3 regions of the Paenibacillus sp. E194 genome follow, and region 1 is predicted to be linked to each of the others. Evidence: riboswitches for the same ligand, from Rfam matches in the RefSeq annotation. Region 1 holds a riboswitch; each other region holds the start of a gene.
The links. Region 1 has a riboswitch for cyclic di-AMP ahead of AZ66_RS02270 (TrkH family potassium uptake protein). Riboswitches for the same ligand answer to the same signal wherever they lie in the genome.
Positions count from the first base shown of each region.

Region 1 (10,264 bases):
CTGATCGCGGATGATGAGAGCATTGTTCGCAGAGGCTTGATGGCAACGGTAAATTGGAGCAGATTCAACATGGTAGTCGTAGCCGATGCCCCAAATGGTCAGAAGGCATGGGAAGCATTCCTTCTCCATGAGCCGGAGGTTGTCATTACAGATATCGTGATGCCGGAGATGGATGGAATTGAACTCGCCAAGCGAGTGAAGGAAAAGTCGCCGCATACTCGGGTCTTGCTGCTGAGCTGTCATCGAGATTTCGAATATGCACAAAGGGAATGATGCTTGGAGCTTCCGGCTATTTGTTGAAAACGGCCTTCGAAGATGAGGAACTGGCTTATTATCTTCAAAAGTTCGAGGAAGAGCTGGCGGGGAATTCGGAGCCTCCTCAAGCGGTTCGTAGTGCAGATTCTAACGAAGAGGATGCACAGTGGAATGCGGCGTTCTATGCCTGGTTATGCGGTTTCCGCAACAACTTCCAAGGAGAGCTGAAGCTGCGCTGGGAGACGCAATGGTTTTGGTTGAATGAACCTCATGAGGTTATATTGGTCAAAATATTCGACAGTTCCGAGCAATCGCTCCCTGCTGCTATCAAGTCATCCAACCGTGGAGGGGAGTACTGGAAGTATCTTGGCGATAAGCTGCTGCAAGAAACGGAAGGGCCGTGCGCCTATATTCCCTGCGGTGTAGATCGATGTTTCTATTTCTATCGTCCTACAGCTCGCCTGAAGGTGGAACGGCTGTTGAAAGAGAGCAAAGCATCTTGTCCGCAGCTGCATTGGAGCAGTCGTGGCCCGTTAAAGGGCATGGACGGCTGGCTGGAGGCGGTTCAGGAGCTGCACCGAGCGGCGGAGTTGGAGCGTAAATTTGAGCTGCGAGTCAATTCATGGCCGGAAACGGTGATGCGATCGGTGCTCTTGGTAGCAGAGAATGTGAGTGAGCCTTGGTCCGTCAGTGATGTAGCACATCGAGTTGGATTGAGTCGAAGTCATTTCAGTACTTTATTCAAGAAGGTAACAGGAGAGAATTTTGTCTCCTTCTTATACCGTATGCGGCTGAAGACGGCACAGGATTTGCTGCTGAATACTACGATGACGCTGCAGGATATCGCGGAGCGGATCGGTATGGTGGATGGAAAATATGTTAGCAAATGGTTCAAGCGCTGCTGTGGAATGACACCGAGTCAATACCGAAGCGGACAAAAGGGAGAACATGTTGCTCAAAAATGACGAAGAGCGTACGATATTACGCCCTTCCACCGAACAAAATCACCCCATATTCGGAACAATTCGCCGTTTTGAAAACGCTTTATTGTCTTTAAAGTGAAGGTATGCTTGAGATGCAATCATTTGGGGGGAATGTGCAAAATGAAGAGAACGTCAAGATTGGTTATTCTGTTAACGGTCTTTGCACTTATGCTTGCTGGCTGTGGCGGAGGATCTGGAGAACAAGGTTCCTCCTCCGGAGGAGACAAGGGGAAACAGACCGTTTTGCGTTTTGCAACATGGGATACTGGCGAGAAGCTGAAGGTTCAAGAAAATATCGCGAAGGCGTTCGAAAAATCCCATCAAGGTGTCAAAGTACAAATTGAACCTTATGCAGACGGCTTCGATCAGAAGCTGGCGGCATCGTTCGGTGCGAGCAACCCGCCTGATGTGATGTTGATGTGGGATTTCCCAACATACCATTCAAACTTGGAGCCGCTGGATGCTTTTACGGAGAAAGATGCAAGCCTGAAATTAGACGATATATATGATGGCTTGTTCAATTATGTGAAGGTAGATGGCAAGACGTATGGTATGCCTGCGGGCTTCACGACACGGGCTATGTATTACAACAAGAAAGTGTTCGATGCAATGGGAGTCCCATATCCGAAAGATGGCTGGACATGGGATGACTTCAAGGATATTGCAACGAAGCTGACAGATAAATCGAAGAAGCAGTATGGATTCGGTGTCCGTGCTGAGAACGACCCGTATGATCTGCAAGGATTTATCTGGAGTAATGGGGGCAGCTTCATCAGCGAAGACGGCAAGACGATTGAAGGCATTATGAACGGGCCGGATACGGTAGCGGCTGTTCAAATGTTCGGGAATATGGTGAAGGACGGATACGGAGTCCTCGTAGGAGGAAAAACGCAGCTTGGCGGTAACGACATCTTCAAAGCTGGTAAAATCGGAATGTGGGAGAGCGGTGTATGGCCACTAGACGGGTTTAAGGAAGCGAAGGTTGATTTCGGGACTGTTGAAATGCCAGCGTTCCCTGGCAAGCCTGTGAAAGGCGTAATTTCGGTAAGTGCAGTATCGATTGCGAAGCAATCGAAGCAGAAGGATCTGGCATGGGAGTTCGTGAAGTTCTTTATTTCGGAAGAAGCTGTTAAGATGAAGAGCGATGCTGACCTGCCGATTCGTAAGAGCGTCGTGCAAGGAATGAAGCTGGATACATCCGAGCTGTACGCACCGTTCTATCGCATGCTGGAGCGTTCCGACAACACGCCAGCCTTCTTGCTCAACAGCAACTGGAACCAGATGAATCGTCACCTGTCTACTGCAGTTGATTCAGTCATGCTGGGTGAAGATGCACAGAAAGCGCTAGATACGGCAGTGAAGGAAGCGAAAAAATTTATTGAGAAGAAATAAGTAATAATGAGAAATAAACGGGGCCGTTCCTTCGATGAGGCGCATTACGTACATGCGTCCTTCGATATGAACGGCCCTTGGCTTTTCAAAATGATAGGGTATGGAGATATGCTCATGTACTCGTTCTATTTCTGTACGAACAAATGGATTAAATTGCATTCAACGGTGTTGATGTTTATGTCCATGTCGTGATCGCTCTAGCGTGATCTTGGTTGCGATGAATCTTCGCAAGCGCATATACAATCCCAATTGGAGAAAGGAGGTACACAAGACCGATTAGGAAACCGACTATTGTTCCATCAAGCATGAATGACAGGGACATTAAGAAGTTGTCGAGCATAAGGTGAGCGAACATGGCCGTCCACCAGCTATGCTTCAGCATAATGAACAGGAAGAACATGCCGATAAACAGGAGCTCTACCGGCCGAGAGTAGTACGGATAGATTGGATAGGTGACATGTCCGAACGCCCATACAAGGGTAGGGATAATCCCGGCTAACCATGGGTTGCGGAACAATCGGTTCAGCAGTCCAACCCCGAACAAACGATATATCCCTTCCTCCGAAATAGCTGCAACCCAAGCTAGAAGAGGGAACAGTGGTGCAATTCGCAGGTTGAGCGGTGATTGTGAGGCATCGGTCGATGACCACGCATGAAACCCTGATTCCAAAATGAAAAATACAACTGTTTGCATGCCGAGCAATACGCCTGTGTACGCGATTCCGATCCATAATGCTTGTGTGAGCTTGCCGCCAAATGCGCGGTCACTCCATGTAGGCAGTACATCTCTGTACGCAGACAACTCCCATGCTCGCTTTCCTGCATGGAGAGAGAAGTAGAGGATAACGCCTTGAATTACTGTAATTGCGGCTTGAATGGCAAAGGACAGCCCCATATTCACCCCGTCCACAGGGGTACGGAGTTCCAGAGCGAAGAGACCCGGAAGCACGTTCCATAGATGCAGCAGAGAAATTCCGCATGAGACGGCAGTAAGAGCGAACAATGTCTTCGATCCGAACTTCAGGCCATGACGGTAGACGATGCAAGCGATCAGTGAACATGCACTTAGTAGGATCGTCATCCACATATAGCCGATATTGTAAATGGACGATGCGGTCTTCGTTTGATGTAGTTCTTCAGCTAGGTAGCTGTTCGGGATAACCCAGAAGGGCTTCAGCATGACAATACGATCTTGGGAGAAGACGGCCTTCACATTCAATGCAGCTTCACCTAGTCGTGCTTCAGGCACGTTATACTCAACCGTGTCTAGCTCTGACGATGAATCAATGAGTTTTAATTGGGCAGGATTCCATCCCATGTGTTTCAAAAGTGTATCAGCAAGCTTCTTACGGTTCACTGGATCCAAGGCAGTCTCCTCATTTTCTGCTGACGCCATATCCACCTGGTTTCCCGTCACCCCGTCTAAGTTCGAGGTGATAGGAGGCTTCTCCTCCCATTCGAATCCAATAATACGACCGCTTGTCATGTGAACGTCAATGCGCATGACACCGGATTTTCCAGCTCGATTCATATTCAATAATACCTGAAAAGTATCATAGGGGCTGGATGGTTCCCATTTCTGAAATGAAGCGGTCAGCTTCTCCTTGCTCATGTAGCCGGAAACCGTTGATTGACTGCGATAAATGACGGTTGGTGCAGTAGCTTCTTCAGGCGTAATTGAAATATGGAACTGTTTCAAGTCCTGTACAAATGTGAGTGCCTTTTGCGCTGCTTTTTCTTTGGTTAAGAGGGATTGGCTGGCTGCTGATTCCATCATGGCTTCTGTCTGTTGAAAGGGAATGAATACCTGAACAATGAGGAATAATAGAAATCCGGCCATAGAAGAAAGAAGAAGCGGCTTGGATACATAGGACATGTTGGAACCTCCATTCCATCACACATTTAGCGTATGGTTGCTTATTTGTTCATTTTATCCACTTCAACTTTGTAAAGTCCAGCAGAGAAAATGAAGAAACACCTAGCGATAATGAGTGTTTTGAATACAATTGAAGAAAATAGGGGATTGTAAGCGCTATTTATTCAAGTTTTTCGTCTTATTCTGGTTAATTTGTTCATTCCTTGACTTTGTATGCTGCAGGGGAAACGTATATAATCTCGTTATGAATTGCATACAAGCCGAGTTTCGTGAATGAACGAAAGCGGGGGACCCGATAAATGGGGTGAATATCGCAGTTGTGGATGCATAGAATCCACTTGCGATTAGGGCAGCCTGAACGTGCCCGAATCCGACAGCTAACCTCGTAGGCATGTACGTCAGGATACCAGCGATAGCATTGGATTTCCAGTGCTTTTTTTCGTGGGGAAAAAAGAGGTGACTCCCGTGGAGGGAACAAAAAAGGCCATTCGATTCAATCTGACACCACCGCGAATTCTGGTTGTAGGGTTTGCAGCAATTGTATTATTGGGCGCATTTCTACTCATGCTTCCGATATCAAATGCGGATGGGATTCCGCTGCCATTCCTCGATGCATTGTTCACGTCAACGTCAGCAACTTGTGTGACGGGGCTCATTGTGGTGGATACGGGCACTCATTTTACCGTATTCGGGCAGGTGGTCATCATGCTGCTTATCCAAATTGGTGGGCTTGGATTCATGACAATGGCAACGCTGTTCGCATTAGCACTGAAGAAGAAGATATCGCTGAAGGAAAGGCTTATATTACAGGAAGCGCTTAATCAGGGCAGCATGGAAGGCATCGTGCGCCTTATCCGTAAAGTGATCTTGTTTGCGGTATGTATCGAGGGGACGGCAGCTGTACTGTTCTCCGTGCGATGGGCATTTGATCTTCCGCTAGGCAAGGCCATTTATTTCGGTATCTTCCATGCTGTTTCTTTTTTCAATAACGCAGGCTTTGATTTGTTCGGCTCTGTCAGTGGGCCGTTTTCGAGCTTAACCAGTTATGTCGGAGACCCTATTATTAACCTGGTATCGATGCTGCTTATTATCCTTGGCGGGATTGGATTTATCGTCTTGTCCGATTTGGTGGAATACAAGCGTACTCGCAAGTTGTCTCTGCATACGAAGATCGTGTTAACGATGACGGGATTGCTCATTGTAATCGGAACGGTCGTTATATTTATATTTGAATTTACCAATACACGCACGTTAGGCAGTTTGAATGGCTGGGAGAAGCTCTGGGCATCCCTGTTCCAGTCGGTCAGCCCGCGTACCGCTGGAGCGAATACGATTGACATCGGAGCCATGCGCCAAGCCTCGCAATTTTTTATGGTTCTTTTGATGTTCATCGGGGCATCACCAGGATCCACTGGTGGTGGTATTAAGACGACGACGTTCGCCATTCTCATCGGAGCCGTATTTGCTATGATTCGCGGGAAAGAAGATATCGTCATTTACCGGTATCGACTCGCCAAGGATCGTATCTTCAAAGCAGTTACACTAACGCTGCTGTCATTGTTCTTGGTCATTATCGTATCGATGATATTGTCGACAACAGAAGATCATAGCTTCCTGATGATATTATTCGATACAACATCGGCCTTCGGAACGGTAGGGTTATCAATGGGATTGACGGCGGATTTATCAGATATCGGAAAAGTGCTGCTGAGCCTGACGATGTTTGCAGGCCGTCTTGGTCCATTAACGTTGGCTTATGCGTTAGGCCCGAAAAATGAGCGGGAATTATACCGACACCCAGAAGGAAAAATAACGATAGGATAAGCAAGTTAGATTGTAACGGACGAAGGAGTATACAGGGATATGGAGTTGCAGCAGTTTGCAGTGATCGGGATGGGACGTTTCGGTTCGAGTCTCGCGAAGGAGCTAGTAAAGCTTGGACACCAGGTGCTAGGCATTGATAAAGATGAGGAAGTAATTGGGGATGTTATGGGCTTCGTAACCCATGCAGTTGTAGCGGACGCATCAGATGAAGAGGTGCTGCGCTCACTCGGCATACGTAACTTCGATTGTGCGATCGTAGCCATTGGTGACGATATTCAGACGAGCATTCTGGTTAGTATTCAGATGAAGGAACTTGGCGTGAAGAAGGTTGTCGCCAAAGCACTTTCCGAATTGCATGGACGTGTTCTGGAGCGGATCGGTGTGGACAGGGTTATTTACCCAGAGCGGGATATGGGCATTCGCGTAGCTCACCAACTTGTATCACCGAACTTGCTGGATTACATTGAATTGTCCAAGGAATATACCATTGCAGAGCTGAGCGTGCCTGGCTGCATGCAAGGAATGGCGCTCAAGGATGTGAATCCAAGAGCTAAGTTCGGGTGCAGCATCGTGGCGCTGAATAAGCCGAAAGGCATTATTATTGCACCATCAGCCGAAGATGTGCTTGATGAGAAAGATATTATGGTTATGATCGGTACGAATACGCAAATCGAAGATTTTGAAGAAGCATTTATGTTGAAGGGGAACGATAAAAAATCGTAAAGCATCCCTTGCCATAGAAGGTCACAAATAAGCCTGCAGTCATCGCTTGTATGGATAAGCGACAACTGCAGGCTTATTGCTTATGTAAAATGGCTCTACATGACTACAATTTTGAATACGATATAAGTCAGGAAGAAGTAGGCACCCATACTTGCTGTGATGAACAGAAAGCGATTCGGACGTACAACTTCTGTCTGCTCCATTGCTTCGGTCGTGACCAGAATAACGGATACGAACCAAGTGAATGCTGCTACTGCAACAGCTAATGAACTGAAACCAATGATCGCGAGAAGGAATGCGAGCACAAATCCTAAGCCGAAAGGCATTTGCATAGCAGCCAATTGGACAAATGTCGTCTTCAAATCAAGCGGCTTGCTGCCCTTCCAACGGCTAATGAACCAAATACTAATAAAGAGTGCGGCCAATCCAATAATCTGATAAATGAACAATTGAATGAAAAAGCTAAATGGCGGGGTCAGAGAACCTGAACCGCCTAATAAGCTAAGTGGACCCATTAGTGAAGCGAACAAGCTTCCAAAGAGCGTGTAGCCGAACAAGGCAAAGGCCAGTGCGGAGACTAACGCGGCAATGACCGCATACACCCAATCAGAGACTGCAAGATTGCGAGCACTTGCCGGATTCTTCAGCAGTTGAAGGATATTCTTGCTGTCAATTGACTTGGCCCATTCAGGTACAGTGCTGCCTGGTGTCTTGTGGGACGCTGTCTCAGCAGTGGCGGATACTTGCTGTACAGATGCCTCTGCTGCGGAACTAGCATGCTGCGACGAGGCAGCCCCTGCCCCTGCGCTGCACTGATGGGGCTCATTGTCGTTGATTGGCTTGCCACAACGATTACATACAACCATGGTTTCCATTTCCTCCTTATTCTCCCCTAGTTGAGAATGTTTTTTGTCTAATCTTACTCCATTCGACAGCAAACGAGTGTAATCCTCCTTTTTCCTTTCTATCCATGACTATTTCCCTAGCTGTGATAATGATGCTGCTTCCATAATTTCCTCAATAAACTGCGTAGCGATAGGACTCAGCAGTGCTTGTTCCCCATATACAATGGAAGTTACACGTTCGGTTTGCCTCAATTCCTTCAGGGGTACGGCAATCAGATCGTTATCCTTGAGCCATTCCAACCGAAGATAGGAGCGTGGCAGCAAAGCAGCTGCATGACAGGTCGTGAGCAAGCGAACTATCGCTTCGAAGGAATCGATCTCCATGCGAATATCAGGCATGATGCGGTATCGGCGGAATAGATCATCGATAAGCTTGCGGTACCAGGTTCCCTTAGAGAAGAGAAGCATAGGCAGACCGTCCAAGCGGGACATCGTCCAATTGCGGATGCTGGCAAGTGGATGACGGCGTGGCAGCACCAACTGAAGATGATCCGCAAACAATGGAATACACATCAACCCTGGCTCACGAATCGCATCGGCGACGATGCCAAGATCAATGGATTGTTCGCGGACAAGCGAGATGATTTCATGCGTCTTGCCGGTAACTGCCTTGAGTCTTGCGTCCGGATGCTTCTCGACGAAGGAGGAGATGAACAGCGGCAGTGTCGTCTGCAGTGTGGTTAAGCTGGCCCCAATAGTGATGGACGATTGGCCTTCTGCTTTGAAGGACGCAATGGACTTCAAGAAATCGAGCTGACGATTGCGAATATCGATTGCAAATTCGTACGTGAGCTGGCCAACGCGCGTTAGCTCCAGCCGCTTGCCATTCCGGATAAACAGCTCTACACCCAGCTCTTCCTCAAGCTTCGCTACTTGCCTGGATAGAGCCGGCTGAGAGATATTCAACCGCTTCGCTGCTTGATTCAAGCTCGTCAGTTCCACAACCGCTGCGAATGATTCTAACAAATCGAGCATATTTCATAGCCTCCTACGATATGAATGGTGAGCTAAGCGCAAAAATGAATGGCTTCTTATGCGTTTTAGTTATAAAAGATATAAAAACATTGCAATTCCATTATAAGGGGATTAGGAGTAACATGGTAGTGTCACAAGTTGTTCACATAACTACAGAAGAGCGGTTTGCAGGAAGAACCGCGAATGTTGTCGAAAGCGGTAACAATTGCGTCATGTCAGTGGTTTTTCGTTGTGACAAATTATTGACGCTTTCGACATGCACAGGTAAAATGAGGATGTTTATTACCAAAATCTACTGGGACACAAATGGAAAGGGGAACCGGCACGCTTATGAAACGAGGATATTTTTACTCGCGCAAGCTGCACTCGCTTCTTGGAATTATTCCGCTCGGATTCTTCATTGTCGAGCACATGCTGACGAACTACGCTGCGTTCGATGGCGGGAAGGAAGCATTTCAGGGCAGTGTCAAATTTTTGAATGAATTGCCGCTTATATTTTTCCTAGAATTGTTTGGCATCTGGCTTCCGCTTCTGTATCACGGCGTATATGGGTTGTACATTGCGTACACATCCAAGAACAACGTAGGCAATTATAATTACGGCCGTAACGTAGCTTTCTTGATGCAGCGGATAACAGGGGTCATTACATTCGTATTTGTCACATGGCATGTGTACGAAACACGTGTTCAGATTGCGCTTGGCAATATTACGCATGAGCAGCTTGGCACATACATGCATGACATTATTACTTCTCCAATTATGTTTATCATATATTTGGTCGGTGCGATTTCTGCATCCTATCATTTTACGAACGGATTGTGGGCTTTCCTCGTAAGCTGGGGCATTACGGTTGGTCCACGCGCACAAAATGTATCCGCAAAAATCTGCATGGGCTTGTTCATTATTATGGCAGTCATGTTCACATTGTCGTTATTCGGATTCCGTTCTGCTGAGTTCCAAGCGGCAGAAGCGGTTCAATCAATTATTCCATTCATAGGTTAAGGGAGGGTGACGCATTATGGCAAAACAGAACATTATCGTCGTTGGCGGAGGACTTGCTGGTCTTATGGCAACGATCAAAGCAGCGGAAGCAGGCGTTCACGTCGACCTTTTTTCATTAGTTCCAGTGAAACGTTCTCACTCCGTCTGTGCGCAGGGCGGAATTAACGGCGCGGTAAATACGAAGGGTGAAGGGGATTCCCCTTGGGAGCACTTCGATGACACGGTATATGGGGGAGACTTCCTGGCGAACCAGCCTCCTGTAAAAGCGATGTGTGAAGCAGCGCCTGGCATCATCCACTTGATGGATCGTATGGGCGTTATGTTCAGCC
Region 1 covers NZ_JMDX01000008.1:30,008-40,271, forward strand. Annotated here, with positions in the region: gene AZ66_RS33495 (response regulator) at 1-273, shown strand, start outside; gene AZ66_RS02250 (AraC family transcriptional regulator) at 294-1,220, shown strand; gene AZ66_RS02255 (ABC transporter substrate-binding protein) at 1,359-2,630, shown strand; gene AZ66_RS02265 (CPBP family intramembrane glutamic endopeptidase) at 2,806-4,506, opposite strand; cyclic di-AMP (ydaO/yuaA leader) riboswitch at 4,755-4,913, shown strand; gene AZ66_RS02270 (TrkH family potassium uptake protein) at 4,972-6,330, shown strand; gene AZ66_RS02275 (potassium channel family protein) at 6,370-7,053, shown strand; gene AZ66_RS02280 (hypothetical protein) at 7,149-7,919, opposite strand; gene AZ66_RS02285 (LysR family transcriptional regulator) at 8,028-8,933, opposite strand; gene AZ66_RS02290 (succinate dehydrogenase cytochrome b558 subunit) at 9,264-9,935, shown strand; gene sdhA (succinate dehydrogenase flavoprotein subunit) at 9,952-10,264, shown strand, end outside.

Region 2 (10,264 bases), on a different contig from region 1:
ATGGCTTTGAGGTGTGTAGACGAGTTAGGGAACAGAATGAGCGGCTCGGAATCATCTTCCTGACTGCCAAGGTGCAGGAACAGGACAAAGTATATGCCTTGTCTGTTGGTGCGGATGATCATGTGAGCAAGCCATTCAGTCCTACAGAGCTCGTTGCGCGCATTCAGTCCTTGCTGCGCAGGGTTAGCTCTTATCAGCACACTACCCAGAAGGTAGTTTATCAATCTGGCCCGTTCTCACTAGATTTGATTGCGAAGCGATTTACCAAAAATAACCAATCGATCGATTTAACTCCTACGGAATTCTCGCTGGTGCAGTTTTTCATGGAGAAGGAAGAGATGACATTAAGCCGAGACGTACTGCTTGATCATGTATGGGGCAAGGACTATATGGGCGATCCTAAGATTGTGGATGTGAACATTCGTCGTTTGCGCCAAAAAATCGAGGATGAGCCATCATCACCAAGATTTCTTGAAACGGTATGGGGGCACGGGTATAAATGGAAGGGAACAACTCCATGATTAAGCCGGGCATACGCCGCTCGGTAGTCATGCATTACTTCATCGTTGTCTTTATGACGATGCTGATGCTGGAAGTGGTCTTTCTCATCTCGGTGCGGACGTATTATTATGATTCAGTATCCAGCAATTTAACTAACCATGCATCCGTAACGACGAAATACTATCAGCAATATATAAGTCTTAGTTCCAGTGTAGATGATCAAGGCATATTGCCGGAGCTGCTCGAATTATTCAAATTGCCGGGCGCCGAGGTGCAAATTCTGGATCGGACTGGGAAGGTGCTTATCTCTTCCAGTGGATTCCGGATCGACAAGCCGATCAACTCACTCGATGTGATTACTGTACAGCAGCAAGGGAAGCTGGAACAATGGATCGGCAAGCAGCCTGGAACCGGTGAATCGATAATGGCTGTGTCTGCTCCTTTGTTAGAGAGAGGCGACATCAGCTACATTGTCAGACTTGTCACCTCACTAGAAGTAGTGAACAGTCAGTTGAATAGCATTGTGCTCGTATCCATACTGATTTCGATTACGATATTAATTATTGTATTAGTGATTAGCCTTGGGCTGGCGAATTCGATCGTGAGGCCAATTAATGAGATTACGGCTGTATCCGCTCAGATGGCGCGGGGACGATTCGATGTCAGAGCCAAGGATGGATATAAGTACGAGCTTGGGGAGCTGTCTAAGACACTCAACTTCATGGCTCATGAGATTGTGCGAAGCAACCAATTAAAGAATGACTTTATCTCATCGATCTCTCACGAATTGCGGACTCCATTGACGGGAATCAAGGGATGGAGCGAGACCTTGCTGTCTGGTCCGTTAGATGAAGGGGAGACGAAGCTGGGGTTGAACGTTATTCATAAGGAAACGGATCGCCTAATTGGGCTTGTTGAGGAATTGCTCGACTTCTCGAAGCTGCAGGAGAATAAATTGCAGTTCCACTGGCGGAAGGTATCCATCGCGACAATTATCGAAGACACGATCCTGCAAGTGAGAATGAAAGCAGAGAAGAAGCAAATTCGATTGGAGGAACGCGTCAGAGGCAACGAGCAAATTCTGAATGCGGATCCGAATCGATTGAAGCAAGTATTCCTGAATCTGATTGATAATGCGGTCAAGTTCTCCCCAGAAGAGTCGGTGATCACGATTCATACGTCGTGGGATGCGGAGAAAGTGGTTGTTCGTATTGTTGACCAAGGAATTGGAATAAGCGAAGAACACTTGACCAAAGTAATGGACAAGTTCTATCAAGTGAATCCAAGTCATGGCGGTACAGGGCTCGGACTGGCGATTACGTACGAATTGGTGAAGGCTCATGGAGGAGAAATGTCCATCGAAAGTGAGCCTGAGGTAGGGACGACGGTTATTGTGACCTTGCCGGTCAACATGCCGATTGAAGCAGATACGATAGAGGAATCTACGGATTTATGATCTCTTCGAATATCATTTGAATTTATACGGCCTTTGCGTGATTAATTCATGCAAAGGTCTTTTTTCGGGGAAATTAAGAAAATAGCATATCTTACTTCGACAAAACATACTATAATATGTATCATAATCATCCATGATGTTGTCGTAATAACTCGATTGTTGTCGTCCTCATCGGAAGGAGGATAGGATAGTGGAACTATTTTTATTCGTTATATTTTCCGCGTCTGTCCCATTTATTATTTACTTATACTTTGTCATCAAGCAGCGTTCATGTGTACAAGAAGAAACTGCGGTTGCGGTAGATCGTAATGCGCTTATGCATGCACAGACGGACGAAGCAGAAGACGTGGCGAGCCATTGCTCCATTCTTGTCGTGGAAGATCAGATGCCTATCCGGATTCTATTGAAGGAAGCACTGGATGAACTGCCACTGGAAGTAAGAGAAGCAGAGACGGGCGAGCAGGCGCTTAATTCAATGCGTGCGTGTCCAAGTAAAATTGTGCTCATGGATGTGAGCCTACCGGATATGAATGGCCTCGATGTACTGCATACGGTTCGTACGATGCGTCCAGATACCGAAGTCATAATGATGTCTGCCTATAGCGATGCAGACAAGGTTAACGAAGCGAAGGCGGCAGGAGCGATTGGCTTCTTCTCGAAGCCGTTCGACTTAGAAGAACTGCGCGCGTACATATCATCCAGACTGTAACGGACTGCGATATCTTGTCTTGACAATTGTCAATCGGAGGATGTTATGTTTAGAACGATACATAGCCAACTAAGCGCCCGGGTAGTGACGACACTAGTGGCTGCGTTGGCCATTATTTTTTCATTTTCTTATGAAGCTGTTCGTTCGATTATTGAGACGAGCATGCAGAACAATTATTTGAATCAAGTTAAGATGGCCGCTCACGATGTTGAAGCGGCCATTCGTCACCACAAGAGAATGGTTGAGACATATGCGAGGGTCATTCAGGGCATATTCGACACATCTGGGCGCATCAAGGCTGAAGTGAATCAATTGACAGAATGGTATGCTTTTCAACCGAAGGATCTCGTATTCGGGTACTGGTTCACCATGCAGACCGGTTCGAAATGGAAGGAGAAATTTACATCCTGGTTTGGTCATGATGAATCCGGTCTGCTCCGTAATTTCTATAAACAAGAACATGTGGACGAGACATTGCCTCAGTATCGAGATGACCCGCGATACGACTATTATCATGGTTCAGTGAAGAAGAATGGAACCTATTTGACAGCACCATACATTGATCCTTATGTAAACCTACCGATGATATCCATCAGCACGCCTGTATACGACTCAGGAGGCACACTGCTCGGTGTGGCCGGAGTTGATATAAGGTTTGGCGATTTGAAGCAGTTAGCAAACAAGCTAAGTGTACACCCCAGCAGCAAGATTCTACTTACTTCCCTACAAGGCGATTTATTGTACGACCCAGATGAAGAACGAACGATTTATGACAATATATACACCAATCTTAATGAAGATACAGCGACATTATTACGCAAAGTAAATGACTCTAACGAGTCTGTTATCATTGATGACTATCGTGGGAACTCCATGTATATATTCTCAATGCCGCTTGAGGAGACGAACTGGAGAGCAATCATTATGCTGCCTGCGGGAGTTATTAGCAGCGTGTTGCTTTACGTATGGGTCGTAACCCTAATTACGATCAGTTTACTTATTGTTGTGATTTACTTCCTAATAAACTGGTGGATCCGCCGTTTGATCGTGACTCCACTGCATCAATTAGTCGAGGCGTCTCATCGTATTGCCGGTGGGGATTATGACGTGACAGTGAGAATCGAATCCAATAATGAATTTTGCCAGCTCGGTTCAGATATGAATCGGATGAGTGAGGCGCTGCGTCAGAAGGCGCAGATGGAGCAAGAAATGAAGCGTATGAGCGCGCTGCAGGTTGTGGGAGAGATGGCTGCCGCGCTTAGTCATGAAATTCGAAATCCGCTAACGACAATCAAGGGATTTCTGCAGCTGCTTCGCAATAAGCCGGAGCATGCGGATGAGCATGTCTATTTCCGTACGATGATGGAGGAAATTGAGCGGACGAACACGATCATTACGGAGTATTTAACCTTGGCTAGACATAAATTCGTCCAATTCCGCCCTCATTGCTTGAATGAAATCATTACACAATTATACCCGCTTGTGCAAGCAACAGCATCGGCACGCTGCCAGGATATCCGCCTGGACATATCGCCAGTTCCTTCTATTGAAATGGATGAGAAAGAGATGAAGCAGCTTCTTCACAATCTCATTCGGAACGGACTTGAAGCGATGAGTGAAAACCAAGTGTTGACGATTCGAACTCGCATGATAGGGGATAGGGTTCTTCTATGTATTGAAGATGAAGGACCAGGCTTTCCATCCGAGGTTTTAGTCAGGGCAGGAACTCCTTTTGTCACGACGAAGGAGAAGGGGACAGGACTAGGCTTGTCCATCTGCTACAGTATCGTGGAGCGCCATGAAGGAGAACTTATTATTGAATCTGTGCCAGGTCGCACAGTTATCACAATTAGTCTCCCGCTATTCCGCAAGAAGCAAGAAGGCTAGTTTGGATGTTGCCATAATTGACCAATGTATTATAAAATGGAAGAGTTGTACGCTAATATTCTACTTTAATAACCAATTCCTAAGAAATAATGGTTGTATAACTATGCATCTGCGTGTATAATGATGTTACCTCACTAAGAGCGAGCGGGGAATATTACACATATACAGAGCGGGGTTGGAGCAAATGAAATCATTAAAAATTGTTGCAGCATGCACACTCATTCTATCATTATTAGTTGGTTGCGGTGCGAAGGAAGACCGTCTAGCAACTGTTCAAGAGAATAAAAAACTGGTACTCGGCACGAGTGCTGACTATCCACCATTTGAATTCCGTAAAACAATCGACGGCAAGGATCAAATTGTCGGTTTCGATATTGAGATAGCGAAGGAAATTGCGAAGGATTTGGGCGCTGAATTAGAGATTAAGGATACATCACTGTCGTCATTGCCTGAGGAACTGAAGACAGGCAAGATTGACATCGCAATCGCGGGACTAGATCCAACGCCTGAGCGGGAGAATGCAATGGAGTTCTCTACACCTTATTACTTGGCGGAAGCAGGGGTAATTGTACGTGCAGCAGACAAGGATAAGTATAAGTCACCTGAAGATTTGAAGGGGATGAAAATCGGCGTACAGCTTGGCTCAACCTTCGAGGATGTCGTTCAGCAAATCCCTGATGCGAAGAAGGAAATGCTGGATAAGGTGAACGACCTCGTTCTTGCGCTGGAGTCGAATCGTTTAGAGGCTGTCGTTGTGGAGAAGCCTGTGGCAGCGGCATTTGCTGCGAATCGCAAGGAAGTCGCTGTCGCGCCAGTGGAATTGAAGCCAGTAAGTGAAGGATATGTAATCGGAGTGCGCAAGGGCAGTGTGAAACTGCGTGATGAAGTGAATAAGACGCTTGAACGCTTGAAGCAGCAGGGCAAACTGGATGAATTCATTACACAAGCGGTACAACTGGCGGAACAATAAGATCATATGGATTGCATCTATATGCGGTCTATACAGATCTCGATGTGATATGTTCGCTCCTCGTGGGAATTCAACCAGTGAGGAGCTTTTTCTCTTTATATAGAAGAAATACAGATTAACAGTCGTGATAGGTAGGGAAGGGGAAGGTTGTCATGTTCGATTGGTTCGACATGTTATGGACGTATAAATTAGGATTTGTATCCGGTGCTGGCATAACCGTGCTGCTATCCGCGATATCCGTTCTGTTCGGATTACTATTGGGAGTGGCCATTGTCTTGATGCGGATGTCTAAAATAAAGCCGCTTAAATGGTTTGCTGTCACCTATATCGAGGTGTTCCGTGGAACACCGCTGCTTGTACAATTATTCATTATTCATTATGGACTTGCAGAGTATGGCGTAGAATTCAGTGCGCTAACATCTGGAGCGATTGCTCTATCCTTAAATAGTGGTGCGTATTTGGCTGAAATCTTCCGTGCCGGCATACAATCGATCGACCACGGTCAATTGGAAGCAGCGCGTTCTCTCGGGATGTCAAAATCAATGGGGATGCGCTTGATCGTACTTCCACAAGCGTTCCGCAATGTCATTCCTGCGATCGGCAACGAATTTATTACGATTATTAAGGAGACTTCAATTGTCAGCACCATCGGGATTGCAGACTTGATGTTTGAAACGAATATCGTACGTGCCAAAATTTATTCAGCGATGGGGCCATTGATTGGAGCGGCGTGTATCTATCTCATTCTAACCTTCACTTTATCGAAAGTGGTGGCACGTTTGGAAAGGAAGTTGAGCGAGCATGATTAAAATTCAAAATTTGCATAAATCGTATGATAAATTGGAGATTTTAAAAGGGGTAAATGTCTCTATTGACCGTGGTGAAGTGGTTGTTGTCATAGGCCCTAGCGGATCTGGAAAAAGTACTCTCCTGCGTTGCATTAATTTGCTGGAAACTCCGACACAAGGGGATATCCGCTTCGAGGATCAGTGTATCACAGACAAGTCGCACAACATCAACAAAACACGTGAAAAAATGGGGATGGTATTCCAATCGTTCAACCTATTTCCCCATATGACCGTGCTGCAAAATATTACCCTTGCTCCAATAAAGGTGAAAGATGTGCCAGAGGCTGAAGCTAATAAACTAGCAATGGAGCTGCTTAGCAAGGTTGGTTTGGCGGATAAGGCCAAGGCATTCCCTAGACAGCTGTCCGGTGGACAGAAGCAGCGTATCGCGATTGCGCGAGCGCTTGCTATGCAGCCGCATGTGATGCTGTTCGATGAGCCGACATCAGCGCTTGATCCAGAGATGGTCGGCGAAGTGCTTGAGGTCATGAAATCACTCGCCGCAGAAGGAATGACGATGGTAATCGTAACTCATGAGATGAACTTCGCACGTGAAGTGGGCGATCGTATATTATTTATGGATGGCGGCAATATCGTGGAGGAAGGTTCTCCAGACCAATTATTTAACCATCCTAAGCATGCTAGAACGCAGGATTTTCTAAGTAGAGTATTGTAAATATATAGGTGTTCGAATAGGCATCCTTAAGGGGTGCCTATTATTGCTTGTTGTAATATGTAAGCGTTTTCGTTTACAAATCTGAAATATGTGCTATGATAGAAACATAAAGATTACAAAAATGTCATCTCTGATTACAAATTTGTTATGAAATAAAAAAAGTTTGAAGCTTCAATCCATTGGGGGGCGCGGGTTCCAGAGACTTACCATCATATTCCTGCGCACAGGTTACAAAATTGTGATATGATGCAATCCGAGCCGAAACGACACACCCGTACGGGGGATTATTGACCGGTGTTCGATATGTTGAGAACACCTTGGGGTGAATCGCTTATTCCGCAATTGGAATGGCGTAGGGGAACTCCTTGACCCGAATCCGACAACTAACCCCGCAGGCTAATGCACAGGAGGAAAACAGAACATATGCGTAAAAGAATTACACTAACGATTACTGCAGCTTTACTTGGACTTGCGTCCATTCTTCAAATTTTGCCGGCACAGGCTGAGCCTTATACGGTAAAAGAGGGAGAAACGTTCTATTCAATTGCTAAGAATTACAACATGAGTGTTGAATCCGTATTGTCGGCAAACCCGACAATTAATCCGAAAAATCTGTATGGTGGACTCTCCATCGAACTTCCAAGCCCCGTTGTTCAAAAATCGGTATTGGAAGGGATGCCAGTCAATAATGCTTTGGGTGTAGCAAAAAATGACGGACAGGCAGTCAAAACGGCTTCGAATAATCAGAAAGCAGCAGTGCAACAAGCTGCTCCTAAAAATGTAGTTCAATTGTCCTCTGGACGTACAGCGACATACAAGAAAACGATAAGCATGCGCGCAACAGCCTATACTGCTCATCCGAGTGAAAACGGCAAATGGGGCGCAGTTGATGCTTTGGGTAATGCATTGAAACTAGGCACAGTTGCGGTCGATCCAAAAGTGATTCCGCTTGGAACGAAATTGTATATTACGGGATATGATTTCAAACACTTGCCGACAGGCGGTATGGTTGCTGTAGCTACGGATACAGGCGGTGCAATCAAGGGGAAAAAGGTTGACATATTTGTACCGGTAAGCAAGAAGACAGGCAACACATTCGGCGTGCAAGACGTTAAAGTATACGTGTTGAAATAATATCTACTATTATAAATAGATGTAGATAAATACTTACAATAGCAATTGAACAACAAGCCTCGCCATTATGGCGGGGCTTGTTTACTTATTCCTTCTTTTCCTTCTGATCTTGAAGCAGATCAGGCAAGGTGACGAATTCATATTCCCGATCTCTCAACTGCTGAATAATTGATGGGAGTGCTTTCACGGTACCATGCAGGTACCCATTTTGTGTGCTTCCGCTGGCATGCTGCAAAATGATGGAACCTGGACGGACCCCACGCATCACATTTTGCAAAATACGTGAAGCGGTTAATCCTCGCCAATCGTTCGTATCTACATCCCAGTTCACGACCATGTATCCATTATCTCCTGCCCAGCGCAATTGCTCTTCGTTGATTTCTCCATATGGCGGACGGAAGTAACGAGGCTTATATCCGGTTGACTGCTCGATAATGCGTTCAGTATCCTTCACCTGGTGTTCAAAAGCTGGTAGCGTCAGCTTTGTCAACAATGGATGATTGTACGAATGATTACCGATCACATGCCCCTCGCGTACCATCCGCTCGACGAGTCCTGGATATGCCTTGGCACGAGAGCCAACGAGAAAGAAAGTGGCTCGGATATTGTGCTCCTTCAATATATCCAATACAAGCGGCGTAATGCGGTTATCCGGTGCGTCATCGAAGGTAAGCGCAACTTGTCGTTCTCCTTGACGCTGCTTCGCATTCAATTTAAAGATATGTGGGTACTTCAACCGCAGTTCCGCAATCGTGAGATGCTGTTTCTTCATCTTATGCATACTGGAGCGGGATGATTGTGAAGCTTGCGCCGCTGATTGCGACGGGCTTGATTTCTGCCACATGTACTTGCGTTCAGTCGAAGTGGAAGAACGTTGCTTCTGCTGGCCAGATTCTGGCTCAGCCTGCTGCGACTCCAGTCTTTTCTTCTGACTTTTCTGATTATCACGCTCTCCCTGCTCAGCTGTTATGGTGAACTTAGGCATCTCAATATGCTCCGATGAAGCTGTATTCTCTTGCTTTTCCTTAGCATGTGGGGAATGCATAGTCACGGAGTCTACCTTGAAGATACGTGGTACCGGATGAGTGCGATCTTGTCTCCACAGACTGTCTGCTGATGAATGGATCGATTCCGACTGATTTGGCTTGATTGGTGGCAGATTGGGTATGGGAGGCGTTGCTTCCTGCGAGCGATGGAAGCAGCCGGTAATACAGAGCAGGCAAAGGGATAATACAGATAAGCAGATTCGACAATGTTGCATAGCGCCATTCCCCCATTCCATAAACAGTTCAATATTCTTGTTATGTCCTTGGGGTGGCTGAAATATGCCCTTCCACTTACCTAGTACGGTAGGGAAATAATCTCATCGACTATAATTGTTAGGATGTTCACTTGTAACTTCTTGCTAATATTCTGAAAATTTGCGAAACCATTGTCACAATTCATACGCTAATGTGACATGGGTCACAGTGGGATGTCAACCAGAACAGGCATAGTAGAGGTGTAAAGGTGAGAAAAGCTTACTCACATGCCAAATAGGCAGAAAACCCATAAGGTTGTAAATGGGGGTTTTTCTTACGAGCAGGAATCTGCACATCTCAATAAACGTGAGAAGGATGCAGACTGTCCTTACTCGTGAAAAAAGGAGCATACTTGTGTATACGATTCTTTCCAACGAACGCATCTCTGAAGGCATTTACCTCATGACGGTGGAGGGTCAATTTCAAGCAAGCATGGGTCAATTCTATATGCTGCGAGCCTGGAATACGGCACCTGTTCTGTCTCGTCCAATTAGCATCTGCAATTTGGCGAAGGATAGCATCCAGTTCCTGTACAAGGTTGCAGGTGAGGGTACGCGTTTAATTGCACAGCTGCGTGATGGAGACCGTATCCAGCTAGAAGGGCCATTCGGTAATGGCTTCCCGCAAGTGGAAGGACGAACTGCACTTATCGGAGGCGGTATTGGCATTGCACCCTTATTATATACGGCGAAGCAATTGGATAAACCGGATATCTATCTTGGCTTTCGAGGACAGTCCTATTTAACGGAAGCATACGAACCATACGCGAATGAGTTGGTTGT
Region 2 covers NZ_JMDX01000092.1:2,569-12,832, reverse strand. Annotated here, with positions in the region: gene AZ66_RS14460 (response regulator transcription factor) at 1-521, shown strand, start outside; gene AZ66_RS14455 (sensor histidine kinase) at 500-1,957, shown strand; gene AZ66_RS14450 (response regulator) at 2,148-2,666, shown strand; gene AZ66_RS14445 (HAMP domain-containing sensor histidine kinase) at 2,712-4,553, shown strand; gene AZ66_RS14440 (transporter substrate-binding domain-containing protein) at 4,738-5,523, shown strand; gene AZ66_RS14435 (amino acid ABC transporter permease) at 5,676-6,332, shown strand; gene AZ66_RS14430 (amino acid ABC transporter ATP-binding protein) at 6,325-7,047, shown strand; cyclic di-AMP (ydaO/yuaA leader) riboswitch at 7,294-7,461, shown strand; gene AZ66_RS14425 (3D domain-containing protein) at 7,471-8,181, shown strand; gene AZ66_RS30620 (polysaccharide deacetylase family protein) at 8,267-9,442, opposite strand; gene AZ66_RS14415 (dihydroorotate dehydrogenase electron transfer subunit) at 9,837-10,264, shown strand, end outside.
Region 2: another riboswitch for cyclic di-AMP. It lies ahead of AZ66_RS14425 (3D domain-containing protein); the one in region 1 lies ahead of AZ66_RS02270 (TrkH family potassium uptake protein).

Region 3 (10,264 bases), on a different contig from region 1:
AGCGACCTCACAGCTTGAGCGGATGGCTCAGCAGGAAGAGCGCCAGCGCATTGCACGTGAATTACATGATACGCTTGGACATACGTTGTCTTTGATCACGCTTAAGAGTGAAGTGACAGAAAAGCTGATTACACGGAATCCGGAACGGGCTATTGCTGAAGCAAGGGAAATTCAGGAAACCTCGCGTGCTGCGTTGAAGCAAATGCGTCAACTCGTAACTGAAATGAAGATCGTCAAGCTTGCAGAGGAATATGAACATGGAAGACAGCTATGCGCCGCTGCGGGAATTGAGCTGGAATTTCAGGAACGCAGCGAGGGAATTAGCCCTTCATCAACAGCTCCAAGCATCGTGAACCGATTGCCATTATCAGCATTGCAAGAGACGATTCTCGCCATGTGCTTCCGGGAGACCTTAACGAATGTCGTTAGGCACAGCCGGGCGAAGCATTGTTCGGTTCGGGTTGAGGTGGAAGAGGCAATGGTTCGTTTGGAGATTGCAGATGATGGCATCGGAATTGATGAGCACCAGCTTAAGCAATCAAGTGGGACGGGCATGGCCGGACTGAAACAGCGGCTTCAGCTTGTGGACGGGACGCTTGCTATAGAGTCTGGTGCCCATAAGGGAACGGCATTATCGTTAGTCATTCCGCGTGTAATCCGCGATAGGAAGGGGAAAGGTACATCATGATTCGAGTGATATTAGGAGAGGACCAACAGATGCTGCGAAGTGCACTCGCCACCTTGTTGTCTCTTGAGGATGATATCGAAGTGATTGGTCAGGCCGAGAATGGCAGCGTAGCGCTGTCGCTTATCGAGGAACTTCAGCCGGATATCGCGGTACTGGATATCGAGATGCCGCTTATGACGGGGCTGGATGTTGCGGATGCGATCAAGAAGAAGGGGTTGGACTGTCGGATTATTATGCTGACGACCTTTGCCCGTTCAGGCTATCTCCAGCGTGCAATGGCATCGAGTGTAGGCGGTTATTTGCTCAAGGACAGCCCAAGCGACGAGTTGTCAGACGCCATTCGCCAGGTATATGCAGGTAAGCGGGTGATGAGTCCCGAATTGACGCTGGCTGCATGGGAAGACCCTTGTCCGTTGTCCCCGAGGGAGAAAGAAGTGCTGTTGCTTGCTGAGAACGGACTGTCCATGCAGGATATTAGCGCCAAATTGTTCTTATCCTATGGAACGGTACGCAACTATATGTCGGATGCGATTAGCAAAGTAGGAGCGGGTACGCGCATTGAGGCGATTCGAACTGCTCGTGAGAAGGGCTGGTTGGATTAAGAACTGCTGCTGGAATATATGCAGAAGAAACTTGATGAAGAAAAGAATTGTCGGATCAATTAGCATCCAGAATATAAATTGTAAGTGCTCCATACTCTCTAAGTGAATATTTAGCTTATTTTCAGTTTCATTTCAGGAAATACGAACATACTATAGCCATCCCTTACATAAGGAGGTGGAACCTATGAAACGCAATTCAACCGTAGCAGCGTGGACGTGCCTAATGCTTCTCTTGATGGCTTCACCTGCGGCAGCGCAAAGCAGAACTGCGCTAGATGCTACGGCAGATAAGAGCAAAGAGCAAGCTGCTGTACGAGTGGTCACTTCATCTCAGGCTGCACAGCCGAATCAGCAGAGCACGGAGACGGATAAACAATTAGAACAAGTACAGGCACAAATGAAGGAGCTTCGTGCAGAAATGAAGCAGCTGCGCGAGAAGAAGCTTCAATTGCTCGCTAAGAAACACGGAATTTCGACAGAAGGCAAAAGCAACAAGCAAATTCACCAGGAATTACACGAGAAATTAGGCATAAAAGGACGACTGTTCCACGAGAAACATCACATTAATGGGAAGCATGTCGAGGATCGTCAGACTCAGCTTCAGCACGAGGAAGAAAAGCATCGAGCAGAGGCAGATGGGCTCACACCAGAAGAGATTAAGGCGAAATTCCAAGAATTGAATGGGTCAGTTAAGTAAATCAGAAGCGTCTATGCGAAAATAGGGAATTTCCAGACAAGATATCGGGACATGCGCACAAGCGCATGTCCTTGTGTCGTTAATGGCGATGAGAATGGTTGAAACCGAAAAAGAAATATTTCGTAAAGATAGATAAAAGCACGAATCGTTGACATGCAGATATGCATAGGATAAAGAAGCTGAAGTTGCGCGGGGATAATGGGATAACATGAAACAACCCGACGAAAAGGCGCGGAGCGCTTCTCATCGGGTTATGTAGTCGTTCATATCATTATAAGAGTGCTGGAAACTTCCAAACTATTGATTGTCTGTAGCGATAGAAGAAAAATCATTCTCGTTCATTACACGACGAGCACCTACATAGCGCTTCTCGTAGTAGTCCATGCTAAGGCTGTCGATGCGTGTACCTTTGCTTGTCGAAGCGTGTGCGAATTTGTTGTCGCCTACGTAAATGCCGACATGCGATACACCGTTGCCGCCGCTTGTGTCAAAGAAGACCAGGTCGCCTGGACGAAGCTCGTCTTTGCTAACTTTCTCACCAGCGTCAAATTGCGACGAAGATGTGCGAGGAAGATCAATTTCGAACTTGTCGAACACGTACTTCGTAAATCCGGAGCAGTCAAAGCCTTTCGTTGTTGTACCACCATACTTGTACGAAATGCCAAGCAAACCGTCAATCGTGTTGTCCATTTTGGATGCTGCGAATGTGCTGCCTGCACTGAACGAAGTAAACAGAACGCTCAGTCCGAGCACCGCTGTAACTAGCTTCTTCTTCAAAGGGAAAGCTCCTTCCGTGCCTGCGAGGTTAGCTGGAGGGTTCGGTTGAAGGACCCCTATGATCCCTGTGTTACAAGATCAATTCACCCGTAAAAACTGGTTCCCCCGCTTTCCGGTCCGCCCGGAAACTCGGCATTCTGGTTTTTGGATTATGTATTGCTGCGTGCGATAGTAACAATTTTGCAAGAGTTAGTGCCGCTTTCATGACAAAGTTGTAATAAATCTAGATTTATTGTAACAGACGGAAATTCCTTTGACAAATATTTTTTGTCCTTGACACGAAAAAAACTTGTCAGATCAGCATTTTTTTCGCTGGTAGACAAGTTTTTTAATTTATTTTGTTAGGTTACGCTGCTTCAATATCATCGTAACCCTTTGTAACTTTGTAACTTTGTAACTTTGTAACTTTGTAACTGAATTGCGCTCAATCAGAACCCCCATTATTTCATCTGTTGCTCTGCTTCCTGCCAGACAGCGTGGCGGGCAGACAATCCCCACATTTTAAGTATTGTCATTATGGCAGGCAGTGCCTGTTGAATAATGAGTGCGGTAATCCCGGTGAACACGGCTGCCGCCGTTGTGGACAATATGCCTACACCAATGGTGATCCCAATAAAGAGAAGTGACAATCCTAGAATGGGAAGCAGGCGACGAGTTCCGGCTGTCACGGATCGAATTAACGGTGTTTCTGAGGCAGCGCCGAAGTTAAGGAATAAGAATAGTTGATGAACAAGCCAGCCGCCAATGAACCAAGCGATTACAAACGGTGCCACTGCCACGAGTAAGGAAGACAGAGAAGCCGATGTTGACAAGGCATGGGCCGCATAAGGAACGAACCATATAGCTGGTGCGATAATGAGCAGTGTCTCGAGCAGATAGAGGACAAGCATTGGCTTCCAAGCGAGCTTGATCCCTTGGAAGAAGGCAAGCCCCTGCTGCTTGGGCCGTGACATAGCATGGAATACACCCGCGTGAATGAAGGGGGTAAGCAGCATATGGACGGCAACGAATCCGAGGATAGCCCATAAGTAAGGAAAATAGTCATTCGTCTTCATTAGATAGAACTGGCTTTCGGTCAGAAAGAGCTGCCTGCTCATCTCGGTAGGTGCTGGATCTGGGTAACGGCGCAGGATAGGTGTTACCACTCCATCGACGAAGCGATAGAGGAAGAACCCCCATAACAGTTGGTACAAGAATAGAATGACCCATATATAGATGTGCTCTTTGCACCAATTCCAGCCTGAACGCACATAAGCCTTCACACTATCACCACCCCAAAATGTTCGTAACAGCTTCGATTACCTTGATGACGGATAAGTTAACTCGTGTACGGACAGGTTCGTCGACATGAGCACGCATATAATTATTGATGTGCTTGTTCTCAACGACAATCGAATATAGAGGATCAACCATGACCCAACTGAGCGGCGCTTTATGGGTGACGGTATATTGGATGCGGTCTCCCTCTCCATTCCATCCCTTGCGAGTCGTCGTGCCATCCGAGAATCCGAATACGATCGGAATGGATGGATAATTGGCACCGAGCTTGCGGATATGGACAGTCGCTTCATATTGGGTAGACCCATTCGATTCAATCGTACGTGAATCAATGTTCTCCACGGCGAAGTCTGCCATCATGCCGTTGTACACATATTGTTGGAAGAAATCATTCCACTTGCGGTTAGTTACCTGCTCAACAACTCGCTGAAAGTCTGATGTAGTTGGGTACTTGAAACGGTACTTCTGCGTATAAGTTCTCATAATGCGGCTCATCATTTTCTCCCCGACCTGCTTCTCGATTGCAAGCAGCACCAGCTTGGCACGCATGTACACATTTTCTGCGTAATGATTTTGATTTTTGTAGCGCCATGCATTCAGCTTCAGTGGAGCCGGATCTGTGACGTAGCTGGCTTGTATTGCGTTATTTGGAAGTACTCCGAATTCTTGCTCCATCAGCTTGTCTTCTGCATAGGAAGTGAACCCTTCATCGAGCCATGCTTCCTCGAATTCGTTTGAGGCGAGAAGTCCATAAAAGTATTGATGTCCAATCTCATGAACGACGGTACGTTCCAGGTCGTAACCCGGACTCTCATCTTCTGCACCGAATGCTGTAATCAAGGTCGGGTATTCCATTCCTCCAGCTCCGTTGCCTAATTTAGGAGGCACGATAATGGACAAAGTAGAGTACGGGTATTTGCCGTACCATTCGCTGAACTTGGACAGCGCCGTCTTCGCAGCGTAGAAATAACGTTCCTTCAAATCTTTATGCTTCGGGTCTAAATATAGCTTGATACGAACCCCTGGTACTTGGCTAGAAGAGAACGGCTCTTCAAAATAGACAAAGTTTGGAGATGCGGCCCACGCGAAATCATGAACATCATCCGCATAGAATTGATAGAATTTCTTTCCGTTTGCTATCGTAGGGGTTTTCGTTGGAAAGCCTGTAGCGCCTACGATATAATTGTCGGGTACTTGAATGCGTACACTGTAAATGCCGTAATTGGAGTAAAATTCGGAATTACCGTGATATTGGTGCAAATCCCAGCCTTCTGATGCCCGGCCGCGTACCCCTGCCTTTTCATAGGCAGCAATCTTAGGGAACCATTGGCCAGCCATCACAAAATTATCGGCGTATCCCATACGTGCGAATATTTTCGGCAGTTTTACTTCAAAATCCATGCGAAGTGTAACTTTCTCCTGACTTCGTACTGGCTTGGTAAGACGGAGCTTCAGAAGCGTCTCATCCTTCGCGTTTCCGTCATCTGGCTGAATGTACTGCACCCGGTTCATCAGGGACATACCGTCAACCGTGGATAATGATTTTAGCGTCATGCTGCCATATCCATCCGCAGGGAACTTGTCTTCCCGCAATTTTCCGCCAGACTCCTTCATGAAGGTGGTGTCGGGCGAACGGAAAGCGTTCGGATACATGTGGAAGAACAGTTCATTGACAGTCGATCTCCCGGGATTGGTCCAAGTTACGGTTTGCTTGCCGATAAGGGTATGTGTAGACTCATCCAGTTTAACTTCAATATGGTATTCGGCAATACGCTCACTTAGTACCTCCGCATTGGGAGTCTCCACGGCTTGCTGCGTAATGGGTTCTTGAACCGCCTGCTTGTTCACCTCGGGTCCAAGGGACGGAACGGATCCAGATGGCCAGAACCGAACGAGGAGGAAGCTGCAGGCGGCTAGGAACAAGGCAGTGAATAGAAGCCGGCGATATACATTGCTTCGGGTCATACGTTTTTACCTCCCGTTGACAAGCATCTACAGCATGTATATGTTGGCTTTTTGCAGATTATTAGCTAAAATGAAAATGATTTTGAGTACGTGTAAGGAAGGAGCGCATGACGAAATGGAATCTTCAGATAAGAAAGTTAAGAAGCCGCTGGCATTGAACGTAATGAGCAGCGGTAAGCATAAAGGATTCGGTTCGGGTAGTATCGATCTGAACAACGTGTCGCCCGTCATTATCGATGAAGGAACGGCGTACATCGATTTAGGCGCGATGCACGCAAAGAGTAAGGTGGAGCGTGGAATTAAGTTCTCTACGAATAAAGAGGACGTTCCAAATGGCCGCCAATGCTGGATCGTATGGGTGGCAGTCGATCGTTCTGCGGAAGGCGCGTTCTACGGCGGCTTGGCTGCTTGTGAAATGCTGATCGACACGGAGGCGAAGCGCGGCTGGAAGATGCTCGCAGACCACGTCAATCGGATGGACTATGCAATGAAGCGCCGCGTGCTCGTCGAAGAGCTGAACACAGAAGACAAGGCCGCGCTGCGTGAACTGCTTATGACGCACAATGCTGAATGGTGGGAGCGTACGCCAGAAGAAGTGAAGGCACAGCTTGCCTAGCATAATCATTTACATCTAAAGAAGGCCGCTATTCCGATCTCGTGATCGGTGCAGCGGCCTTCTATTATAATAGAGATGAGTTTTGTCCCTACTCATACCTAGTAAGGACACTCATTACAACAAGGTGATTTAGGCGCGATATACAGGCATCTTGTTCACCTGTGCGACTCCTGTTTCAATCGCAACCTGAGCAATCGCAGATGCGACGCTAGGCACGACACGCTTATCTAGCGGGTTCGGAATAATATACGTCGGGCTGAGCTCTGCATCGGTAACGATAGCCGCAATACCGCGGGCTGCCGCGAGCTTCATATCATCCGTAATATCTGTAGCGCGAACATCGAGTGCGCCGCGGAAGATGCCAGGGAAGGCGAGCAGGTTGTTCACTTGGTTCGGGAAGTCCGAACGGCCCGTACATACTACTGCCGCTCCAGCAGCAAGCGCTTCGTCCGGAAAGATCTCCGGCGTTGGATTCGCCATTGCGAATACGATCGGCTTTACATTCATGGAGCGCACATGATCCTGCGTCAGCACCTTCGGTGCGGATACCCCGATGAATACATCTGCTCCGCGCACGACATCGGTTAGCGTACCGCGTATATGTCCGCGATTCGTTACCTTCGCTATGTCTGCCTGCGCGGTATTCATCCATTCCTCGCCTTCGCATACTACGCCTTTCAGATCCACAAGGGCAGCATGCTTGATGCCTGCCTTCAACAGCAGCTTTGCTATGGCAATGCCAGCAGAGCCGGCGCCATTGATGACAACGCGCACGTCCCCCATCTGCTTGTCTACCACTTTCAGTGCATTGATTAACGCAGAGAGCAGCACGATGGCAGTGCCATGCTGATCGTCATGGAAGACAGGGATATTCGTTTCTTCCTTTAAGCGCCGTTCAATTTCGAAGCAGCGTGGTGCCGATATATCCTCCAAGTTAATACCGGAGAAGGTAGGCTCCATATTTTTGACGATGTTCACGATCTCATCTACACTTTGCGTGGATAGACAGATTGGGAAGGCATCGACATTGCCGAACTGCTTGAAGAGCATGCACTTGCCCTCCATGACCGGCATAGCTGCATAGGGACCGATGTTGCCGAGGCCGAGAACGGCCGAACCGTCTGTCACAACGGCAATCATGTTGCCACGTGACGTATACTCGTTGGCAGCATTCGCATCATTTGCAATCAGGCGGCATGATTCAGCCACCCCTGGTGTATATACAAGGCTCAGATCCTCTGGGGACGTCACCTCAATTTTGCTTGTCACTTCAATCTTGCCGTGCAGCTTCTTATGAAGTTGTAACGACTCTTCTTTGATGTCCAGTGCGACTGGCATACTACAATCAGCTCCCTGTTAGTCATTCCGAGGAGACTTAATACTGAATAAAAGTCCCATGCTAACATTGTGCTACGTTAGTAAGGAAAAGGGAAATACGATCCCCATATAAGCTAATAAATTTTATTTATAGTAACGAAATGCAAGTTATGTCTTCTGCTATTTGTCCGTTCTGCGTCATGCCCCTTGAAGCGGGAGCTGGCGCATGCACTCGATCATGCTGAGGCAGTCTTGCGACAGATGATGTCCTTCTTTCCAGCATAAATAAATATAGAAGGGCAGCGGATCCTCAAGTGGTATGGCTACAAGACCGGGCATGTTCTTGACCGCCATAGAGACGATTAGGGAAATGCCAGCCCCGCTGGCCACCATCGACTTCACGGTCTGAATTTCATCCGATTCAAATACAATATTCGGTTTGAATCCGTATGTTCCACAAGCGAGCATCAGTTGTTCATGATGTACATAAGCTTCCGTCAGCACGATAAAATGTTCATGCTTGAGTTCAGCAATGGATATGGACTCTCGAGTCGCGAGTGGGTGGGTGTCTGGCACACACACATTTAGGTGATCCTCATAGAGCAGCACGGAATGGAGATCAGAGATTGATTCTTGATCTGCCTGTCCGATAATGCCTAAATCCAGCTTACCCTCTTGCAGCAGCTCTGTAGTAATGCGAGAGCCGTACTCGGTTACTTTAAATTGCACATGCGGATACCGCTTCCTTATGTAAGCGAACATGGAAGGGAACAAATAGGCTCCGATAATTGGCGGCAAGCCAAAATGAATGTTGGAGCTGTTATAATTACGAACCTCTACTATAGCTTCATCAATTTCAGACAAAATGTTATCAACTCGGGCTAGAAATAACGCCCCCTGCGGCGTGACATGCACAGCCTTCTCTTTCTTATTGCGTTCGAGCAATTGTACACCTAGAAATTCCTCCAGCCGATTTACGGCGGCTGTTACGCAAGGCTGGGACACATACAGCTGTTCAGCTGCTTTTGTAAAGCTATGCTGTTCAGTAACGGCCTTGAAATATTCAAGTTCCCGCAAATTCATGATGCTTGGTTCCCTCCGATATGATAATCCAATGCGAGTCCTATTCTACAAGAAACGATGACGTTCTACGATGGATAAAGCTTACAAGTGAATGGACTTAGGTATAACCATTGTACATCAAGATGATCCTAAGGGAAGCAAGCAGAGCTGGATAGGGCAGCCAGCCGTCCCTTTACTAACTTTCTAAAATGTGGTAATATATACAAATAACATGTTCTTCGGACTGAAGAATAGGAACAGGAGGTGAGGTAGGAGATGAATTTCAATACGCCGAACATTCGTATTAGCCAACTGCCAGTGGCAATGTTTGGAATTATTCATGATGTAGCTCTCAACGGGATACGTGTGTCCATTTTTTCGAATACGAATACGACAATATGGCGTGAAGACTCTCCTGCCTTAACCTGAGCGGATTTAGGTTTATTTAGGGCTGTAGGGATTTTTCCCTGCAGCCCTTTTTTGTTCCAGATCGAGAGGCAGCGTCTTGCTCACGCCCCGAGGGGGATATCGACATGATCATTAGCCTATGGCATGTGAAAAAATATTACGGAGCAAACTTGGTGCTCTCAGATGTGTCATTTGAAGTGAAAGACGGAGAAAAAGTCGGGCTGATTGGCCGCAATGGAACGGGGAAAACAACAATTTTGCAGATGTTAAGCGGGGCATCCACACCGGATCAAGGGGATCTGTTTATCCGCAAAGGCGCGACGATTGGATTGCTCGATCAAGTACCCTCTGCCCATGAATCTGCTTCTGTATATGATGTACTGGCTGAGAGTTATGCGGAAGTGCGCCGCCTAGAGCAAGAAATGAAGCAGGTGGAAGTGACCATGTCAGACCCTGCTGTCTCTGCAGATGAGAAGAAACTGAACCAAATCCTGCAGCAGTATGGACAAATGATGGAACAATTTGAGCGGGCAGGCGGCTATGAAATGGAGGCCTCGATTCGACGGATCAGTGCTGGCCTCGGAATCGCGGAAGAGCAATGTAGCCGCCCCTTCTCCTCGTTATCTGGAGGAGAGAAGACGAAGGTCGGCTTGGCAGCGCTGCTGCTGAAGCAGCCTGATATTCTGCTGCTTGATGAACCAACGAATCATTTGGATATGGCGGCCATCGAATGGCTGGAATCCTTCCTGCTGGCCTATTCGGGAGCGGTTATGATTGTTTCGCATGATCGTTATTTCCTTGATCGAGTTGCAGGCAAAATGATTGAGATCGAAGATGGGGAAGCGTTCATTTAT
Region 3 covers NZ_JMDX01000001.1:33,774-44,037, reverse strand. Annotated here, with positions in the region: gene AZ66_RS00190 (sensor histidine kinase) at 1-688, shown strand, start outside; gene AZ66_RS00185 (response regulator transcription factor) at 685-1,290, shown strand; gene AZ66_RS00180 (hypothetical protein) at 1,475-1,987, shown strand; gene AZ66_RS00175 (C40 family peptidase) at 2,285-2,764, opposite strand; cyclic di-AMP (ydaO/yuaA leader) riboswitch at 2,768-2,909, opposite strand; gene AZ66_RS00170 (hypothetical protein) at 3,205-4,026, opposite strand; gene AZ66_RS00165 (M1 family metallopeptidase) at 4,031-6,007, opposite strand; gene AZ66_RS00160 (YwhD family protein) at 6,123-6,623, shown strand; gene AZ66_RS00155 (NAD(P)-dependent malic enzyme) at 6,753-7,961, opposite strand; gene AZ66_RS00150 (LysR family transcriptional regulator) at 8,139-9,023, opposite strand; gene AZ66_RS31745 (RAxF-45 family protein) at 9,279-9,431, shown strand; gene abc-f (ribosomal protection-like ABC-F family protein) at 9,536-10,264, shown strand, end outside.
Region 3: another riboswitch for cyclic di-AMP. It lies ahead of AZ66_RS00175 (C40 family peptidase); the one in region 1 lies ahead of AZ66_RS02270 (TrkH family potassium uptake protein).